3 regions of the Bradyrhizobium sp. UFLA05-89 genome follow, and region 2 is predicted to be linked to each of the others. Evidence: predicted binding sites of a transcription regulator. Region 2 holds the regulator's gene; each other region holds the start of a gene.

Region 1 (3,206 bases), on a different contig from region 2:
TTGCGGGATGCTCGAGAAACGTCCTCGCCCTGGGATTGGACATCGAAGATGAAGAGCCGCTCGGAGCTGACCTTATGCCAATCATATGCACCTCCGCGGAACTACAACGTCGGGAATGGTCCAGCAGTCGCTTTGGCCCGAAACTAATCTTCGTAATCAAGGAGGCTGTATACAAAGCATATTCGCCAGAAACCGGTGAATTCCTAGATTTTCAAGATGTCAGCGTTAGAACGGGCGACCAGAGTGGGTTTTTCGAGGCGGAGATCATCAATCCGGAAAAACCTATGAATCTCGGCAGTCGGACTATCAATGGAATTTATCTCCCGTTTCTTGGAGGTATTCTTGCATTGGCTGTGCGATTTCGAGGCTCGTAAGTAGCGCTGCGAAACTTGTCAACGTTGCCCGGAGCCTTGGCATGAAATGATCATCGATCTCGCAGGCGCTATACAGTTGGTACGGCAGCCAGCCGCTGCTGACGATGATGATCGTCCCTTCGTTCACGTCAGACATCGAAGAGGAGGGGAGCATGGACCGGGTGTTTCTCGCGCCTGAACGTATCCAATCGCTCGATATCGTTAAGCAGCTCAATCTGCTCAGCGACTTGGATAAGGGCAAAGCGGGCGGCATCAGGGATTCTGTCGTGGTTTTCGTTGCGAAGAATCGCCAGCAGCTCGGCGGTGCTCGCCAAGCCAGCGACCGCCACAATTCCCAATTCGTCCATGTGGACACGCAGGGCAGACAGTCGGGCTACGCTGCCTCATCAGCATTTTACGCCTTCACAAATCGTGCCGGTGGCGTGTCGTTCGACAGAGATAACCGGTACGAACCGCATTGTGAGCCGGGTGCCGGCCTCACAAATCGGTTCTGCATTCGCGGCATCCGACTTGTTCGGCCGCGACCATAGGCAGAGCCGCGCGGACCACTGCCTGGCAGACATTATGGCTGGCTTCAGTTGTGGAGCCGGGGCGTTACGGGCGAACAGTGCCGACTCTTCAACACCTCTTCCTTTTCGGTGGAAAGGTCTCCCCGATTTTGGCGGCGGCCGACTGATCGGCGCGTCTTGGGGGTGGCAATTCGCTACATCGCTGTCGGGTTGACGCCCGAAGCGGCCGATACGTGCTCGGCCTTGTCCGAGGACAGAGCACCGGCAAATCAAGGAAATGTTAACCATTTAACCCAATGATCTGTATGGAGATATTGTATTGTTCTTGATTTGTTCTTTGTGGGTTGCTACACCTCCAGACGCTTTTGTCCCCGAAAAGCGTCGGCTTTCAAAATGGTGGACTTCGACTCTGTTTGATTCGACGCCGCCGCAGGGGGTAGCTAGGGTTGGACGATGAACCTTCTCGCACGAATGAATGACGGGCCGGCCGTACGGTCAATCTCGCCGCGTAGGGAGTTGGGTGCCTACGAAGCGCTGTGGCTTGAGAAGGGGGCTACCTTCAAAACGATCGCCGAGAAATTCGCATCGGACCCGACTGCTGTCCCTTCCGACTTCGTTTCAGGTGCTGTGGCGGATGTTCGCGCATCGGAAGTTCTGGCTGCGCTCAAGAAGGCAGGCGTATCTAGGTTCGGAACTCGGCTGAATCTCACTGGCAACTATCCTCCGAAGCTCCGGGATGCAAGACATCCGGTGGAAATGCTTTATTTCCAAGGTGCTTGGGAGTTCGTCGAGACGCGTTGCGTTGCCGTCGTGGGGAGCCGCAATCCTAGCGAAGATGGAAAATCGCGTGCGGCGAGGCTCTCACGCGCGTTGGTCGAGCGCGGCTTTACGGTTGTGTCGGGCCTGGCAACCGGCATCGACACTGCAGCTCATACAGCCGCGATCGAGGCGAAGGGCCACACAATCGCTGTGATCGGCACGCCGATCGGGACCTATTACCCGAAGGAGAATCAGGCGCTCCAGCGCAGGATCGCGGAGGAACATCTGCTCATTTCTCAGGTGCCAGTGCTCCGGTACGCTAGTCAGCACGTACCGCAGAACAAGCTGTTTTTCCCTGAGCGCAACGTCACGATGAGCGCTCTTACCAAGGGGACGATCATCGTCGAGGCCAGCGACACAAGCGGGACGCTCACGCAGGCTCGCGCGGCCTTACAGCAAGGCCGAAAGCTGTTCATTCTCGATTCCTGCTTCAAGCGAGATGACATCACTTGGCCGGCGAACTTCGAGAAGAGGGGCGCGATCCGTGTCCACGATCTCGCCGATATCTGGGGCGCGTTAGGTGATTGCACGCCTTCTCCAGCAAATTGACGAGACCAACCGTAGAGACCACTGGTACCTCGACGAGGGTGACGATTGTCACTACCTCTACGAATATACGGCCCGTTTGGGTTGGCGCGGCGGCGAGACCAATCAGCTCGTTCACAATCTTCAGAAGAAGCGAGGCGACGGTGGGTACCAATATAAGGCCGCGGCAATCGCTAGATGCGCGAACGATCTGTCAGCGGTTTTAAACGCCGAATGGTTGGCCCAAGCCACGATTGTTCCGGTTCCGCCATCGAAGATGAAAGCCGATCCCGCCTACGATGATCGTATGGTGCAGGTCTGCCGAGGAGTCCGCGCCCCGGCGCCTCCCGACGTCAGAGAGTTAGTCGAGCAGATCGCCTCGACGAACACTTTCAAGGGCGGCAACCGGATGTCGCCGACCGAGCTCAAGCAGAACTACAGGATCGCGGAAAACCAACTGCAGAACCTGCGCGGTATCGTGGGTATCGTCGACGACGTCCTCACGACAGGCTCCCATTTCAAAGCCGTCAAGGAGATGATTCTTGAGCGCGCTCCGCAGACGCGCGTAATTGGACTATTCGTTGCCAGACGCGCGCTCGCAGATCCATTTAACGAAGTGCCGATCGAAGACCTACTGAGGTGAACGATTGTCACCCACAGGCCGCTGCGATAGAGCCGGCTCCGCCGGCGTAGGGGCGTGCCTGGACATGTTTCATGCCACGGCCCGATTTTCCTTGGAAACGCCGCGTGCGACAATCTTTAGGGCGTCATCGGAAAGCGGCCGCTGCAGGCCCTTCGCTTCGTCCCATGGTGCGCGTCAAGCCATAGACTTAGGTACGGTCCCGGGGCTGACTTCGACTTGGTGCCCCGGTCTCCATCGAAGATTGTCCAGATCAGCGGATTTCTTCATGCACTGGATACTGATCACCACTCAACAGCGGCCTGGTCCAGATCGCGCTCGCATGCTGTCGCCGAGATC
Region 2 (3,206 bases):
CAGGGAGCCAGACTCACCGAACGCGACCTCTCACTGGCCGCCGGCATGAACCATCCGGAGCTTGCCGTGCGTCGCCGGCCGAGGGTCGCGATTCTCGCGACCGGCGACGAGTTGGTGATGCCGGGCGCAACGCCCGGCGCGGGCCAGATCGTCTTCTCCAACGGCTACGCCCTGCACGCGCTGGCGCGGGCCGAGGGCGCCGAAACGGTCGATCTCGGCATTGCCGCCGATACGGTTGCGGCGACCACCGCCGGGATCCGCCGGGCCCGCGAGAGCGGCGCCGACATCCTCATCACGACCGGCGGTGCGTCGGTCGGCGACCACGATCTGGTCAGGCCAGCGCTCCAGGCCGAAGGCTTCGAGATGGCGTTCTGGAAGATCGCGATGCGGCCGGGCAAGCCGATGATGCACGGCCATCTCGGCGCGATGCGGGTGATCGGCCTGCCCGGCAATCCGGTCTCGTCCTATGTCTGCGGCTTCCTGTTCATGGTGCCGTTGATTCGCGCGCTTGCTGGCCGCTCGCGCGTTCATCACCGCCGCGAGCGCGCCGTGCTCGGGCGCGACGTCGGGCCCAACGACGTCCGCGAGGACTATTTGCGCGCACGGCTCGAGGAGCGCGAGGACGGCACGCTGGTGGCCGTTCCCGTCAACCACCAGGACTCCTCGCTGCTTGCGAATCTTGCTACCGCACAAGCACTTCTCGTGCGCGCGCCGTTCGCGCCAAAGGCCGAAGCAGGCACGCCTTGCGAGGTGTTGCGGCTGCCCTTGTGAGTGCAATCTGATTCGCGCGTGATGCGAACTTCGCCGCGTTCACACAAAATTAAGTGGTTGCGGAACACATATCGAACATATAGTGTCCGTTCATGATTTGTTTCGAGCATCTAGCGGCTTCTGCTGAATCTGGCGTCTCGGAATCGAACGACATCAACCGGGGGATTTGGTCGAGATGTTAACGCGCAAACAATACGAGCTTCTGCGGTTCATCAGTGAGCGCCTCAAGGAAAGCGGTGTGCCGCCCTCCTTCGATGAGATGAAGGACGCGCTCGATCTGCGCTCGAAGTCCGGCATTCACCGCCTGATCACCGCGCTGGAAGAGCGCGGCTTCATCCGTCGCCTGCCTAACCGCGCGCGCGCCATCGAGGTCATCAAGCTGCCCGAGCTTCAAGCCGCAGGCGCCGGCCGCCGCGGCTTCACGCCGAGCGTCATCGAAGGCAATCTCGGCAAGGTGCGGAGCGCCAGCGCGTCTGTCGACGACGGCGAGCGTCCGGTCGCCGTGCCCGTGATGGGACGGATCGCGGCCGGCACGCCGATCGAGGCGTTGCAGACCCGCAGCCACACCATCAGCGTGCCTCCGGACATGCTCGGCTCGGGCGAGCACTATGCGCTCGAAGTGCGCGGCGATTCGATGGTCGATGCCGGCATCCTGGATGGCGACATGGCGCTGATCCAGCGCAACGAGACCGCTGACACCGGCGACATCGTGGTGGCGCTGATCGACGACGAGGAAGCGACGCTCAAGCGTTTCCGCCGGCGCGGCGCGTCGATCGCGCTGGAGCCCGCCAACACCGCCTATGAGGTGCGCATCCTGCCGCCGAACCGGGTGAAGATTCAGGGCAAGCTGATCGGGCTGTATCGGAAGTACTGATTGCCCAGCAGAAAGTACCGATTGCCCGGCAGATTGCCAGCCATCGCACGGCGATACGGGCGGACGGATCGTCCGCTCCAGCAAAATAGCGTTGTCGCTTCCACTGTGATTATCCCTACACCTGCACAGAGCTAATCCTCAAGCATGGCAGGCGCGAATGCGCTGTGCGGGCTGCAGAGGACAAAACCCATGCGGCAGGTGATTTTAGGCGTGATCTCGGCAGCCTTGATCGCGGGATCGGCACCTGCGAGCGATGCAGCGCAACACCACGCCGCCCGAAAGGCCACGCCGCCCGAAAGGCAGAGCACGCGGCGGCAACCAGCGCGCCATTCCGCAATTCCAACAATGCGATCGCACCTGCGCCGCAGGCGAGCTGGCCCTCTTCAGGGTACTCCGCTGCCGGCGCTGATGGAAGCTCGCGTGAGTGAATGATGTGAACCAAGATAGAGTCTCGGCGAGAGGCTTTGTTCCTCGTTTGCCGGGAAAGATAATGTGATCGGGCGATGCGCAGACGGGCCGCAGATTTGCCCACAAACGCGATACACTCGTAGGCTTCCAACTCTGGTAGAGGCCTGCGCCTCCGGGGGGGCGCGGACCTGCTATCTCGCATGAGGAGCACTCCGATGTGTGACTACAGCCTACATGCCGTTGCGACCCGCCCCGCTCAAGTCGGCGAGACGATCGTCACGACAACCTTCCGCGGCACCTCGACGCGTGGATTTGCGTCGGAGCGTGATCTCTCGGTTGCCGTCTGCCTCCTGCCAGGCACCGAGCTCGCCTTCGCCGACAACGTCCGCTACGACAATCGCTGGATCTGGACGCGCACCGTCAATTCCCGCGTCGGCAAGTTCGGTAAGGTCGATCCGCACATTCCCGATCGTCATCATGATGCGATCGAATTCCCCGACGGCAACTACGTGCTGGTAACGCAGCTCGTCGAGGGACAGCGTGCCACGGTTCTGCAATTGCCGGTGACGCAGCCGCTCGGCGAGAAGACAGAGCAGCCCGCCGTCGAGCAGCACACGACCACGACGCCCACGACACGCCTGCCGATCGGCTGACGCGTCTTTCAATCCTCGGCCTGCAGGTCGGCCTCCGATGGCGTAGCATCCTTGCTGCGTGGAGTAGCCGGCCGCGGTGCGAGGCTGAGCTCGAAATCGCTATCGCCGGCCCCGGCCGGCGACCAGGGGCGGTTTGCGCTCCTTGCTTTCACCGTTTGCAGCGTGAAACCGTCGCCATCGCGCGATAGCGCGAGTGCGCCCTGCGTCTTCAGACGCTCGCGATCCACGACCATCGCCGCGCAACCGGCTGCTGCAGGCTTCGCCGTCACCACCAGCGCGGCGCGGCTGCAATCGTCCGCCAGCGCGTCGATACGCAACGAGAGCGCGACCAGGCGACCATCGGCGAGCGGCGTCACGCAACCGCCTTCGTCGCATGAGACGCCATCGGCGAGCGACGCATCAGTCGCGCCGCGCGGATCAGCATCAGATGCAAGCCACTCCTTGAGAAGAAAATTGTCCTTGCCGGTTCGGATCAGGTGCAGTTGGCCGCCCTTGCCGCG
Region 3 (3,206 bases), on a different contig from region 2:
GCCTGGGCCTTGCGATCGCACGCGACATCGCTCGCTCGCATGGCGGCGACATCACGCTCGGCGACAGCCCGATGGGCGGATTGCGGGCGAGCGTGCGGATCCCGGTATAGCGCTGAAGCGGCCCGGATGGAGCGAAGCGCAATCCGGGATTCTGGCGCGGCGGATGGGAAGGCCCCGGATTTCGCTTCGCTGCATCCGGGCTTCGAACCTACTTCGGCAGCAGATCCTTCAGCTTCGCGGCGTCCTTGACGTTCATCTTGAAGCCGCCGGGCATCACGATGTCGCCGGGCTTCTGGTCCGCCTTGCACGGGCCGAGCCATTTGGCCTCGATCGTCGTGGTCGCATCGCGCCCCGCAGCGCCGGCAACGCCGCCCTGGATGTGCGCGGTGCTCTTCACGGTGTAGGCGGCGTTGAAGTCGCCGGTGATCTCGGCATGGGAGGTCGTGGTGGTGCCGGCGACGTTGCAGACGGAATCGCTGACATAGCCGGTTGCCGTCTTCTGGATGTCCTGCTTGGTGCAGATCTGCTTGGCCATCGGGGAGACGTTGTTGCTCATCTCCTTGTCGACAGTCTCGTCGGTGCAATGCTGCATGGTCATTTCCGGCATTGGCCCGCCGGACCGGAGCATCTTCATCTCCCAGAGGCCGGCCTTGCGCACCGGCAGATCCACCGCATGCGCAACCGTCGTCGCCGACATCGCGAGCGCGACGAGGCTAGCGCAGAAAACAACAGGCCGTCGCGTCATGCGCCCAACTCCCGGTCACAGCTTGCGGTCTGAAGGATCAGTACAGCGTACGCAGCGGCTGCTCGGCCGCGCCATACGGAACCCAGCGGCAGGAGAAGGAGATGTAGCCGCCCTCATAAGCCTGCACGGCGAGGAATTTCACCACCTTGCCATAGCGCGCGCAGTGATCGACCGCGACCTGACGTGCGTCCACATGGGTCGCCATCGAATAGGCGATGATGCCGCCGGTGTCGTTGCCCTTGAAGGGGGGTACCGGCAGGATGTCGGCGCGCGCGAACCCGCTTGCCAGCATTCCAACGGTGAGAAAGCCCGCGGCCGCAATGATTCGCATTCCCGTCACTCCTTTTGGCTTGCGCCAGTTTACGGCGCCGCGGACGCGCTGAAAAGAACGGAAGGCCTGCCAGGTGCGACGTTGCGTGCAACTCGCTGGCGAGTGTTGCCGCGCTGCACTTGACCTCTCCCCACCTTCGCGGCACGGTCCGATGCTTGCAGCCATATCTCCTGGATTGCCCATGCGCGACCTCGTCACCTCTCTGAAATCGTTCCGCTTTGCAGCGGTATTCGGCCTCATTCTGGGGGCGGTGTCGCTGACCGAGGCCAAGGCCGCCAATCCGCTGGAGCTGAACTTCTGGCTGGAGGGGCCGCGCTATGACGGCCGGGTCGCCGACTGCGACAAGGCGCTGCCGACGATCGCCACGCAGTTCTGGGAAAAAGAAAGCTCGTTCTGGAATTCGTCGTTGAAGATCACGGGCTTCGCCGGGATCCACGAGACCGCCTTCCGGCCTTGGCAGTCCGACAACCTTCCACGCCGCTATTGCACGGGAGATGCCATGCTCAGCGACGGCAAGGTGCGCAAGGTGCATTTCTCGATTCTCGAGGACGGCGGCTTTGCCGGCTTCGGCCAAGGCGTCGAATGGTGCGTGGTCGGCCTCGACCGCAATTGGGCGTACAATCCCTCCTGCCGTGCGGCAAAACCCTGATTCGGGTGAAGCGTCGCGCCAAAGCGGGCGGCGTTCAATTTTGTTCTTGAAATGTTCTCGTTGCCTGCTAGGCTCTCTTGCACAGTCTAGTTGAAGGGCGTCGCCATGTTTTATTCCAGATTGCATTCCCTGTCCCGTTTCCTGATCTCCCTCGTACTCACGGCCGGCCTCGTTACGCTCGCAGGCAGCGCAATGGCGCAGGACAAGCGCCAGAACGCGCCCGGCGAATTCGATTTCTACGTGCTGTCGCTGTCCTGGTCGCCGTCGTTCTGCGAGGAAGCGGCCGAGCGCGGTGGCCGCTCCCAGATCCAGTGCGGCGGGCGGCCCTACGCCTTCGTTGTGCACGGGCTGTGGCCGCAATATGAAAATGGCTTTCCGGAATACTGTCAGCGCCCGGCGCCCCGCCTGAACCGCAGCATCGTCTCCTCCATGCTCGACCTGATGCCGGCGCCAGGGCTGATCTTCAACGAATGGGACAAGCACGGCACCTGCTCGGGCCTGTCGGACCGCAACTACTTCGAGACCGTCCGGAAAGCGCGCGCCGTCATCAAGATTCCGGCCGAGTATCTCGATCTGTCGCAGGCCAAGACCGTGGCGCCCACCGACGTCGAGGAGGCCTTCATCAAGGCCAATCCCGGGCTGAGCAGCTCGTCCGTTTCGGTGACGTGCAACCGGACACGGTTGTCAGAGGTGCGCATCTGCCTCAACAAGGACCTGCAATTTCGCTCCTGCGAAGAGCTCGACCGCCGCGCCTGCCGCCGCGACCAGGTGACGATGCCGCCGATCCGCGGCGGCTGAAGTCGCAGGTCTGCATCCTCGTTTTGCGGAATCAGGCGAGGCACCTTCCCGCAGCGACGGCAGTTACTTTCACCGCCCGATGTCGTAACTGTCCGATATGAACTATCGCCACGCCTTCCACGCCGGCAGCTTTGCCGATGTCATCAAGCACATCGTGCTCGCGCGCATCCTGACTTACCTTCAGGACAAGCCGGCCGCGTTCCGCGTCATCGACACCCATGCCGGCGCCGGCCTCTACGATCTCAAAAGCGACGAGGCGCAGCGCGGCGGCGAGTGGCTGACCGGCATCGCCCGCGTCATGCAGGCACGCCTGTCCAACGAGGTTGCTGCACTCACAAAGCCCTATCTCGACATCGTCCGCGCCTTCAATCCGCGCGGCGAACTGAAGGCCTATCCTGGATCACCGCTGATCGCGCGTGGCCTTTTGCGGCCGCAGGATCGCCTCGTCGCCTGCGAGCTCGAGCCGAAGGCGCGCAAGGCGCTGATCGATGTGCTGCGCCGCGACACGCAGGCGCGCGTGGTCGATCTCGACGGCTGGGTCGCGCTGCCGGCTTTCGTACCGCCGAAGGAGCGACGCGGTCTGGTGCTGATCGACCCTCCCTTTGAGGCCAAGGACGAGTTCGAGCGGCTCGGAGAGGCCTTCTCGGAAGCGTTCGCCAAGTGGCCGACCGGCATCTATGTGA

What was found. The regulator LexA, encoded in region 2, represses DNA repair genes until DNA is damaged. The targets are predictions, from matches to a motif close to TGTTCNNNNTGTGTTCNG.
Region 1: SO139_RS33945 (DNA-processing protein DprA) is a predicted target of LexA. The motif match lies at 1,204-1,221, and genes of this name have one in related genera.
Region 3: SO139_RS18640 (ribonuclease T2 family protein) is a predicted target of LexA. The motif match lies at 1,767-1,784, and genes of this name have one in related genera.

Annotation. Positions count from the first base shown of each region.
Region 1 is NZ_JBANBA010000092.1:3,321-6,526, reverse strand. It holds gene SO139_RS33960 (4'-phosphopantetheinyl transferase family protein) at 1-374, shown strand, start outside; gene SO139_RS33955 (hypothetical protein) at 307-501, opposite strand; gene SO139_RS33950 (hypothetical protein) at 527-904, shown strand; gene SO139_RS33945 (DNA-processing protein DprA) at 1,337-2,251, shown strand; gene SO139_RS33940 (hypothetical protein) at 2,223-2,870, shown strand.
Region 2 is NZ_JBANBA010000029.1:5,417-8,622, reverse strand. It holds gene SO139_RS17225 (molybdopterin molybdotransferase MoeA) at 1-771, shown strand, start outside; gene lexA (transcriptional repressor LexA) at 947-1,645, shown strand; gene SO139_RS17215 (hypothetical protein) at 2,269-2,706, shown strand; partial or broken gene SO139_RS17210 (ComEC/Rec2 family competence protein) at 2,715-3,206, opposite strand, start outside.
Region 3 is NZ_JBANBA010000032.1:38,867-42,072, reverse strand. It holds gene SO139_RS18660 (ATP-binding protein) at 1-110, shown strand, start outside; gene SO139_RS18655 (DUF3617 domain-containing protein) at 209-745, opposite strand; gene SO139_RS18650 (hypothetical protein) at 783-1,076, opposite strand; gene SO139_RS18645 (hypothetical protein) at 1,258-1,725, shown strand; gene SO139_RS18640 (ribonuclease T2 family protein) at 1,831-2,523, shown strand; gene SO139_RS18635 (23S rRNA (adenine(2030)-N(6))-methyltransferase RlmJ) at 2,621-3,206, shown strand, end outside.